Regions from separate parts of the Streptomyces sp. NPDC047869 genome, predicted to be linked through region 3. Evidence: riboswitches for the same ligand, from Rfam matches in the RefSeq annotation. Region 3 holds a riboswitch; each other region holds the start of a gene.
What was found. Region 3 has a riboswitch for cyclic di-AMP ahead of AB0924_RS20980 (transglycosylase SLT domain-containing protein). Riboswitches for the same ligand answer to the same signal wherever they lie in the genome.

Region 1 (3,265 bases), on a different contig from region 3:
TGGCCGCCAGCACTGCCAGCCCCTGTGTGGCCACACAACACAGGAACACCGCCCCCGGCATGCGCCGTCCCCAGTGCCGTACGACGAGAAGCAGCAGCAACGGCCACAGCAGAACCGCCAGTGCCAGGGCGGCCTCGGCCAGGCTCTGCCGGCCGAGCAGCGAGAACCGGGTGCCGACCACCGTCGTGGCGGCGACCGCGGAGAGCGCGCCGGGGCTCTTCGCCTCGGCCAGCCAACGCGGCCGCTGCGTCACCAGCCGTACGGCGAAGTCGGCGGCGAGCGCCAGCCAGGCGAGGCAGGCCAGCCACAGGAAGACGAGCGACACCGTCTCGGGACCGGTCAGATGCAGGCCCACCGACACGATGCCGCTCGCCATGACGGCGGCCCCCGCCGCCGACGGACGCCCCGCCCACCACGTACGCAGACCAGTGAAGCCGGGTATGGACATGCGCCCGATGCTAGGGAGCGGCGGCGCCGGCGCTCGCGGGGCACACGCGCGTGGAGCCCGAAAAGAGCACCGTCAGGCCGGCCGCACCACCCGGTGAACGACCGACTCGCCCGCCAGGTGGACCGGCTCCTCGCGCACATACGCACCGGGGCGCGGGGCATGGATCATCGTCCCGGCTCCCGTGCACAGGCCCACATGGCTGCTGTCGTCGTGGAAGAAGACCAGGTCACCCGGGCGCGCCTCGGCGAGCGGGATCGCGGTGCCCATGCCGGCCTGGTCACGCGCGGCACGCGGCAGGGTGACGCCGGCGGCCTTCCAGGCGGCCTGGGTGAGGCCGGAGCAGTCGTAGGAGCCGGGCCCGCTGGCACCTGAGACGTACGGCTTGCCGATCTGGGCGCGGGCGAAGGCGATCGCCTTCTCGGCCTTGGTGACAGGGGCCGGCGGGGCGATGGGCGGCACGCTCACCGGCCGCGCCGCGGACCGCGGCCGCTCCGGGGCCCGGGCCGGGACCGAAGAGGGAGCCGGGGCCGAGTGCGGGGCCCCGGCCGAGGGCGGAGCCGCGACCGAGGCCAGAGCCGGGGCCGACGTCAGCACCGGGTCCGGGGCAAGGAGCGAAGCCGGATCCGCGACCGGGACCGGAGCCGGAGCCGGAGCCTGATCCGGAACCGGAGCCGTCAGCCGGGACAGCAGCTCGCGCGCGGTGGCGAGCTTGTGCTGGACGGCCGCCTTGGCCGTCTTCACGTCGTACTGTGCGGCGGCCGGCGCCTCGGGGGCCCTGGGAGCCTTCCCGCGCCCGGCCGCGCCCTTCACCCGGGAGGCCAGCCGGTTCATCAGCCGGCTCTGGGCGAAGTGGTCATCCGGGTACTCCGCGAGCAGTGAGCCGGCCGTCTCGGGAGCGGCGGCGAACGGGGCCAGCCCCTCGCGGGCCTTCGTGAACAGGCCCGGACGCCGGACGGCCTCCGCGCGCGGGGCCTCGGCGCGAGCCCGCTGCACGGCCGCGGGCTCCTCCTCCGGGTCCGCTCTGCGGTACAGCTCGTCGATCTTCTTCTCGACCTCCTCCACGCTCGGCCTGCCATCGCCCGCGGAGGAGGCGGAGGCCGAAGCGGCCCCGGCCGTCTGGGACAGGACGGCCACGGAGGTGAGGGCGGCGGTGGCCAGGACGGGGGTGCGGATGCCCGTCCCGCGGGTCCCCGGGGGACCCGGCTTGCGGTGCGACGCCAAGGGTGGCGACTCCTTCCAACGTGCCGCCTACCGGGTTAGCTGTCGGGTTCGGGCGGGTGGTTCGGAAGGGTTGCCCTACGGCGTCGTCCCGGGCGGGAGTCGGCCGATTCACCCCGGGATCGGTGGGTCCCCGGCTCCGGTCGCCGCGAAGGGGCGCACCGGACTCGGCGGAGGCCGCGCGGCCCGGCGAGGTTCGCCGGTAGGGGTCGTGCGGCCTGACGGCAACCTAGCCAACTCGTGTGACTCCTGTGAAGGTTGCTGTGCCATATGTCCGATACATTTCCGTGACCCGGGGCCGGTTTCATACGGGCGTGACAAGGCGCTTCCGCAGTGTGAGGAGTTCGGCCGCAGCCGTGGCGCGATGGCCGACGTGCCGCTGCCGTGTCCTGTCGCGGACCTCACGGGTGCCGACTTTCCGGTGCCGGGACCGGTTGTCGGTGCGGCCCCCTAAACTCGTAGAGCGATGAGCAGCCTCTTTGACGACAGCTTCCTGGCGGACCTCCAGGCCCCTCGCGGGCACGCGGAGGAGCCCCCGCCGCCGCCCGAGGACGATCACGCTCCGGAGCCCCTTCCGGACGATCTGTTCGGCGGGAAGTTCGACGTGCCGCCGGACCGGGACACCCACTACCGCGACGGCGCCCCGCGTCCCGTGATCGACCCGGACGCGCTGCTGCGGGGGCTGAACGACAACCAGCGCGCCGCGGTGGTCCACGCCGGCTCGCCGCTGCTCATCGTGGCCGGCGCGGGCTCCGGGAAGACCCGCGTGCTCACCCACCGCATCGCCCACCTCCTCGCCGCGCGGAACGTGCACCCGGGCCAGATCCTCGCGATCACCTTCACCAACAAGGCCGCGGGCGAGATGAAGGAGCGGGTCGAGCAGCTCGTCGGCCCGCGCGCCGGCGCGATGTGGGTGATGACCTTCCACAGCGCGTGCGTGCGCATCCTGCGGCGCGAGTCCAAGAGGCTCGGTTTCACGTCGTCCTTCTCGATCTACGACGCCGCCGACTCCAAGCGCCTGATGGCCCTGGTCTGCCGCGACCTCGACCTCGACCTCGACCCCAAGCGCTTCCCGCCGAAGTCCTTCAGCGCCAAGATCAGCAACCTGAAGAACGAGCTGATCGACGAGGAGGACTTCGCCGCCCAGGCCACCGACGGCTTCGAGAAGACCCTCGCCCAGGCCTACGCGCTCTACCAGTCACGGCTGCGCGAGGCCAACGCGCTGGACTTCGACGACCTGATCATGACGACGGTCAACCTGCTGCGCGCCTTCCCGGACGTCGCCGAGCACTACCGCCGCCGGTTCCGGCACGTCATGGTCGACGAGTACCAGGACACCAACCACGCCCAGTACGCCCTCGTACGGGAACTGGTGGGCACCGGGAGGCACGACGAGGACGTACCGCCCGGCGAGCCCGACCTGCCGCCCGCCGAACTCTGCGTGGTGGGTGACGCGGACCAGTCGATCTACGCCTTCCGGGGTGCGACGATCCGCAACATCCTCCAGTTCGAGGAGGACTACCCGAACGCGACGACGATCCTGCTGGAGCAGAACTACCGCTCCACGCAGACCATCCTGTCCGCCGCCAACGCGGTCAT
Region 2 (3,265 bases), on a different contig from region 3:
TCGAGCAGCTTCCCGCGGACCGCGAGGTTGGTGTACTTGAAGTCGCCCTCGGGCCGCCGGTCGGCGAGCAGGACCGCGAACCGGTCGGCCCAGCCGACGAACGCCCCGTCGGGCCCGGGGTCGCCGACGCCCTCGGTGAAGCTGTCCCCCACCGCCACGTACGACCCGATCACTGATGTGTTGTCACTCTTCGAATCGTCTGCCACGTCGGACCATGATTCACCTTCGGATGTGACTTACGCGACCGTAGGCAGGGGTTGACGAGCGGTGAGATGAGACACCCTTAAAGAAATTGCCAACCCAGGAATACGGCCGGTACGGGGACCGTCCGGACACACCGAAGGCCGGACCCGGGGATCGGGGGTCCGGCCTTCGGAGGCGTGTCAGGCAGGTGGGCGTGAGGAGCGTGTCCCTCGGCGCCGGTGGCTCAGAGGGCGACGCCGTGCGAGCGGAGGTAGGCGACCGGGTCCACGTCCGAGCCGTAGTTCGGCGTGGTGCGGATCTCGAAGTGCAGGTGCGGGCCGGTCACGTTGCCGGTGGCGCCGGAAAGGCCGACCTGCTGGCCCGGGGTCACCGTCTGACCGGCCGACACCGAGAGCTGCGAGAGGTGGGCGTACTGGGCGTAGTAGCCGTCGTTCAGCTTGATGACGACCTGGTTGCCGTACGCGCCGCCCCAGCCGGCGGAGACGACGGTGCCGGCGCCGACGGCCTTGAGGGAGGTGCCGGTGGGGACGACGAAGTCGACGCCCGTGTGGTAGCCGCTGGACCACATGCTGCCCGCCACGTGGTACGCGGTGCCGACGGTGGGCGCGGCGACCGGGAGGGTGTAGCCGGTGGCGGGGGCCGCCTCGGCGGCCTGGGTGGCCTGGGTGGCCTGGGTGGCCTGGGCCACCGGGGACGCCTGGGCCAACGGAGACGCCTGGGTGGCGGGGGTCGCCCGGGCGGTCTTCGCCGGCGCCTCCGCCCGGGCCTTCGAAGGCTGCGCGGGGGCGGGGGACTCGGCGCGGGTGGGGGCGGCGGCCTTCTTGCCGAGCGACAGCTTCAGACCCGGGTGGATCAGGGCCGGATTCTCGCCGACGGCCTGCCGGTTGTCCGCGTAGAGCCGGTGCCAGCCCCCGCTCACGTGCTGCTCGCCGGCGATCTTCGCGAGGCAGTCGCCGGACTTCACCGTGTAGGTGCGAACGCCAATGGCCTGCTGCGCGGCGGTCTTCCCGGCCGCCGTCTTCGCCACGGACTGCACGGTCTTTCCGGAGACGGGCTGCGCGGTGGCGGCGTGCGCTCCGGTGGCACCCAGCAGGGGCAGGGCCAGTGCGGCACCGCCGGTTCCGGCGACGGCGACGGAACGGGTGAAACGCTGGGTCTTGGGACGGCGGTGCTTACCCTTCGCGGGCATGACGCATTCCTCTCCGGCGCCTGCGAGGTGAGCTGTCGGGTTCGGGCTGGAGCTGCCCGGCCGCGCGGTGCGCGGCTGCACCCCGAGCCTGTCGCGGAGACCGGGACAGGCAGTCGTACCTGGCGGGTCCCCCGCTCCTGCCGCGCACGGGTCATGTGTGTGGGACTCCGGGCGGCGGCAGGATTCGGCGTTCCGTCCGGATTGATGGCGAACGTAAGCGAGCCCGACGCACGGAAACAAGCGACCGATTCCCGGCGTTCAGGTGCCAGAAGATCCAAATGGGAAATTCGTGGTCACGGTGCGTGAATTCGCACCCGCGCGGTCGAGTCAATTTCCCGTATTCGCTTGGGCATTAGGTGGACATGACGAACAGCGGACGGTCACGGTTATGACGCTCCTCACGCCCCGCTGCCCCAGGCGCCTTTATTCCACACCTAGTTGGAATGAACGGGCCACTCAGGACATAAGGGTCAGATGCGACACAGACGGAGAACTGCCGCATCCAGGTCGCCGCGCAGCCCGGTCGGCAGTCCGTGGTGCAGCAGAACGGCACCTCTGTGAACTTCGCCCGTTTCGCGGCATTCGTACGATGCCGTCGGGTCGAGTCCGCGCAGTCGTACGCGCGGTACCGGCTCTCCGTAGCTCTGCGTCTGGAGCCAGGCCAGGACCACCGCCTCGTCCCCGAGCACGTACTGGACGGCGCTCAGGCCGCCCGTCGGGGGCCGCAGCCGGTACAGGTCGCCGCGCTGGACGAGCGGCCGGATCTCCTTGTAGAGGGCCACCCACTCCCTGGCTTCGGCCAGTTCCTCGTCGGTCCACTCGGTGAGGTCGCCGCCGATACCGAGCACACCCGCCATGGAGCTGACGAACCGGAAGCGCAGGGCGCTGATCCTGCCGTTGAGCTGGGTGTTCGGGCTGTCGGTGACCCAGGCCGCCATCACGCGCGCGGGGTGGATCTGGCTGAAGCCGTGCTGGATGGCGAGCCGGTCCAGCGGGTCGGTGTTGTCGGAGGTCCACACCTGGTCGGTGCGGCTCAGCACACCGAGGTCGATCCGGCCGCCGCCCCCTGAGCAGGACTCGAAGGCGACCCGGGGGTGGGCGGCGCGCAGCCGGTCCAGCAGGGCGTACAGCGCGCGGACGTGGTCGACCCACAGGCGCTGCGGGTACGGCTCCCCCGGCCAGCCGGCGTCGGTGAAGCAGCGGTTGAAGTCCCACTTCACATAGTCGATCGGGGCGCCGGACAGCAGGGCGTCCAGCCGCTCCCACAGGTACTCCTGGACGTCCTCCCGGGCGAGGTTGAGGACGAGTTGGTTGCGCAGTTCCGTCCGCCTGCGGCCCGGCTGGTACTGCACCCAGTCGGGGTGGGCCCGGTACAGGTCGCTGTCCGGGTTGACCATCTCGGGCTCGACCCAGACACCGAACCGCATGCCGAGGCCGTGCACCTGGTCCGCCAGGGGCCCGAGGCCGTGCGGGAACCGGTCGGGGTTGGGGGTCCAGTCCCCGAGCCCGGCCCGGTCGCTGGTGCGGGCCCCGAACCAGCCGTCGTCGACGACGAACAGCTCGACGCCGATGCCGGCCGCGCGCCGGGCGAGCGCCGCCTGCCGCTCCTCGGAGATGTCGAAGAACGTCGCCTCCCAGGAGTTGAACAGCACCGGCCGGTCCCGCTCGGCGTCCGGGATCACATGCGCACGCTGGTAGGCGTGCCAGGTCCGGCTGGCCCCGCCGAAGCCACCGTCGCTCCACAGGCCCGCGAAGACGGGGGTGCTGTACGACTCCCCCGGCGCCAGGAGCAGCAGGCCCGAGTCGTCGTGGCCGGCCCCGCCGGTGATCTGCACGCGCGCGTCCGGGAGTTGGGCGACGGCGATCCGCCAG
Region 3 (3,265 bases):
GCGCGCCTCCTCGGCGTAGCGGACGGTGTCGCGGCGGGCCTGCTCCAGCGCGGGGTGCGCGCGGAGCGCGGTCAGCGCCTCGTCGAGCCGGGCGTCGTCGCCGAGGTCGGAGTCGAGCAGCTCGCACAGCGCGATGTCCTCGGGCAGCCCCAGCCGGGCCGCGCGCTCGCGCAGCCGGAGCACGGGCAGCGTCGGGATACCCTCGCGCAGGTCGGTCCCCGGGGTCTTGCCGGACTCGTGCGAGTCGGAGGCGATGTCCAGGACGTCGTCGGCGAGCTGGAAGGCGACTCCGAGCCGTTCGCCGTACTGGGTGAGCACGTCGACGACCGTCTCGTCGGCGCCGGACATCATCGCGCCGAACCGGCAGGAGACCGCCACCAGGGAGCCGGTCTTGCCGCCCAGCACGTCCAGGTAGTGCTCGACCGGGTCGCGGCCGTCCGAGGGGCCCGCGGTCTCCAGGATCTGGCCGGTGACCAGCCGCTCGAACGCGAGGGCCTGGACCCGGACCGCCTCGGGACCGAGGTCGGCGAGGATCTGGGAGGCGCGGGCGAAGAGGAAGTCGCCGGTGAGGACCGCGACGGAGTTTCCCCAGCGCGTGTTGGCGCTGTCCACCCCGCGCCGCACGGACGCCTCGTCCATGACGTCGTCGTGGTACAGCGTGGCCAGGTGGGTCAGCTCCACGACCACGGCCGACGGCACGATGCCGGGCGCGTACGGGTCCCCGAACTGCGCCGCGAGCATCACGAGGAGCGGCCGGAACCGCTTCCCGCCGGCCCGGACGAGGTGCTGCGCGGCCTCCGTGATGAACGGGACCTCGCTCTTGGTGGCCTCGAGCAAGCCTTCCTCGACAGCCGTCAATCCGGCCTGGACATCGGCTTCCAGAGCCTGGTCCCGCACGCTCAGCCCGAACGGCCCGACGACGGTCACGAGGGGTCTCCTGTCTGCTGGTGTCTGCTGGCGATTACACGGTTTGTCGATAGGTCGCTGCCCTCACTCAAGTCAGCGTATCCGGTCCTGTTTCGATCACCGAGGGCGCCCACCGGTCCGGCACGGACGGCATCGGACCACGATCGGCGCACTGCCGACCACCCGATAATACGGACATTAAGCGCCTTAATGCACCTTTTACGACGCGCAGCAAATCAGCCACGGGGTATCCGGCGGGGCCCTCACCCTCCGGTTCACCCTCACCGCCAAATCCCCCATGTCTGATTTGGAATACTTTGCTATTTCGTGAATTGGGTCACGCGCCCCCGTCCGGCCGCCCGACCCGGCCACCACCCGTTCTCCCTTGCGTCATCGGCCAGTTGAACATTGGCAGCCGCAAAGGATCAAGTACCCAAATCGGAACAGAACAAGGTCAACTTGGCTTTTACGTGAATCCGACACTTGTTCCGGACATGTGCTCTCGCATACGTTCCGGCCAGTCGAGCGGAACGCCGAATCCTGCCGCCGCCCGACACCACCCATCGACGAACTCATTCGTACGGCAGGAGCGGGGGACCCAGGTAAGTTCGCCGGACCGGACGACGCGTGTCGTCACCGGAACGGCAAGGGGTTAAGTCGTGCCGCCTCGGGGGCGGCACGGCCGGGCACCTCCCCGCCCGAACCCGACAGCTCACCTCGCAGGCGACGGAGAGGAACTTCCCCATGCCTGCTGCCGCCCAGCCCCGCCGCGTCCGCACCAGCCGCCTCGTCCGCAGGCTCGCCGTCCTCGGCACCGGCGCCGCCGTGCTCGCCCTTCCGGTCGCCGGTGCGACCAGCGCCTCCGCGGCCGACTCCGCCGGCTCGACCGGGACCACCCTCGCCGGGTACCCGAACAACCTCGACGGCTGGATCCGCGAGTCCCTCGCGATCATGGCGGAGAAGCACATCCCGGGCACCTACAACGGCATTCACCGCAACATCATCCGCGAGTCCTCGGGCAACCCGCGCGCCATCAACCTGTGGGACTCCAACGCCGCCAAGGGCATCCCGTCCAAGGGCCTGCTCCAGGTGATCGACCCGACCTTCAACACCTACCACGTGGCCGGAACGGCGTTCGACCCCTACGACCCGGTCGCGAACATCACGGCCGCCTGCAACTACGCGGCCGCCCGCTACGGGTCGATCGACAACGTCAACGGCGCCTACTGACCGGCACCCGTGGGGGGCGCCACCTGACCGGCGCCCCCCACGGGCCGCTGTTCGCGTCCCGGTCAGCCGGCCGTGAACAGTCCTTCGAGGACGACGGCGACGCCGTCGTCCTCGTTCGACGTCGTGACCTCGTCCGCGACCGCCTTGAGTTCGGGGTGGGCATTGGCCATGGCGACACCGCGGCCCGCCCAGTCGAACATGGGGATGTCATTGGGCATGTCGCCGAAGGCCAGGGCCTGTTCGGCGGTGATCCCCAGATGGCCGGCGGCGAGCGCGAGCCCGGTCGCCTTGGTGACCCCGCACGGCTGGAGTTCCACCGTGCCCGGCCCCGACATGGTGACCGTGGCCAGCGAGCCCACCGCCGCGCGCGCGGTCGCCGCCAACTCGTCGTCCGACAGCGTGTGATGGCGCAGCAGCACCTTGCTGATGGGCTCGCGCCACAGGTCGTCCCGCCGGCCGACCCGCACGGCGGGCAGCGTCGGGTGGGGCATCAGATACCCGGGCTCGATCAGCGTGAGCCCGTCCACGCCGTCCTGGTCGACGGCCGCGAAGACCTGCCCCACCTCGGCCTCGATCTTGCCGAGCGCCGTCTCCGCCAGTTCCCGGTCCAGCCGCACCGACCACAGCAGGCGGCCGGTGCCGGCGTCGTAGACCTGCGCCCCCTGCCCGCACACCGCGAGCCCCGTGCAGCCGAGGGCGGCCAGGAGCGGCCGCACGCGGGGGGCCGGCCGGCCCGTCACCACCAGGTGCCGGGCACCGGCCCTCCTCACCCGCTCCAGCGCGGCGAGTGACCGGTCGGAGACGGTGTCGTCGCCGCGCAGCAGCGTCCCGTCCAGGTCGGTGGCGATCAGTGCGTACGGGGGAGGTGCGGCCATGATCAGAGAATACGGACCGCACGCCCAGCCGACTCACCCGGTTCTCGCCGGACTTGAGGTCCGGCCGTGAGCCTCTTCCCGGTCTCAGCCGTGGGCCGCGGCCAGGTGCTTCACCAGACGCGGTGAGGCGAACTCCGTGCCGCACACGAAGCGCATCACCGGGCCGTAGGAGGACGCCGCGGGAAGTCCGGTGAAGTACAGGCCGGGGACGGAGGAGACGTAGCCGGCGCCGAGCCTCGGGGCGCCCCGGCTCA

Region 1: linked by a shared signal. The riboswitch ahead of AB0924_RS13270 (C40 family peptidase) and the one ahead of AB0924_RS20980 (transglycosylase SLT domain-containing protein) in region 3 are both predicted to bind cyclic di-AMP.
Region 2: linked by a shared signal. The riboswitch ahead of AB0924_RS23320 (peptidoglycan DD-metalloendopeptidase family protein) and the one ahead of AB0924_RS20980 (transglycosylase SLT domain-containing protein) in region 3 are both predicted to bind cyclic di-AMP.

What each region holds. Positions count from the first base shown of each region.
Region 1 covers NZ_JBEYRK010000008.1:115,117-118,381, reverse strand. Annotated here, with positions in the region: gene AB0924_RS13275 (tellurite resistance/C4-dicarboxylate transporter family protein) at 1-448, opposite strand, end outside; gene AB0924_RS13270 (C40 family peptidase) at 521-1,669, opposite strand; cyclic di-AMP (ydaO/yuaA leader) riboswitch at 1,677-1,835, opposite strand; gene pcrA (DNA helicase PcrA) at 2,133-3,265, shown strand, end outside.
Region 2 covers NZ_JBEYRK010000018.1:104,980-108,244, reverse strand. Annotated here, with positions in the region: gene AB0924_RS23325 (SGNH/GDSL hydrolase family protein) at 1-173, opposite strand, end outside; gene AB0924_RS23320 (peptidoglycan DD-metalloendopeptidase family protein) at 428-1,393, opposite strand; cyclic di-AMP (ydaO/yuaA leader) riboswitch at 1,398-1,593, opposite strand; gene AB0924_RS23315 (alpha-galactosidase) at 1,864-3,265, opposite strand, start outside.
Region 3 covers NZ_JBEYRK010000015.1:145,859-149,123, reverse strand. Annotated here, with positions in the region: gene AB0924_RS20985 (polyprenyl synthetase family protein) at 1-927, opposite strand, end outside; cyclic di-AMP (ydaO/yuaA leader) riboswitch at 1,461-1,647, shown strand; gene AB0924_RS20980 (transglycosylase SLT domain-containing protein) at 1,651-2,136, shown strand; gene AB0924_RS20975 (Cof-type HAD-IIB family hydrolase) at 2,199-3,011, opposite strand; gene AB0924_RS20970 (FAD-dependent oxidoreductase) at 3,096-3,265, opposite strand, start outside.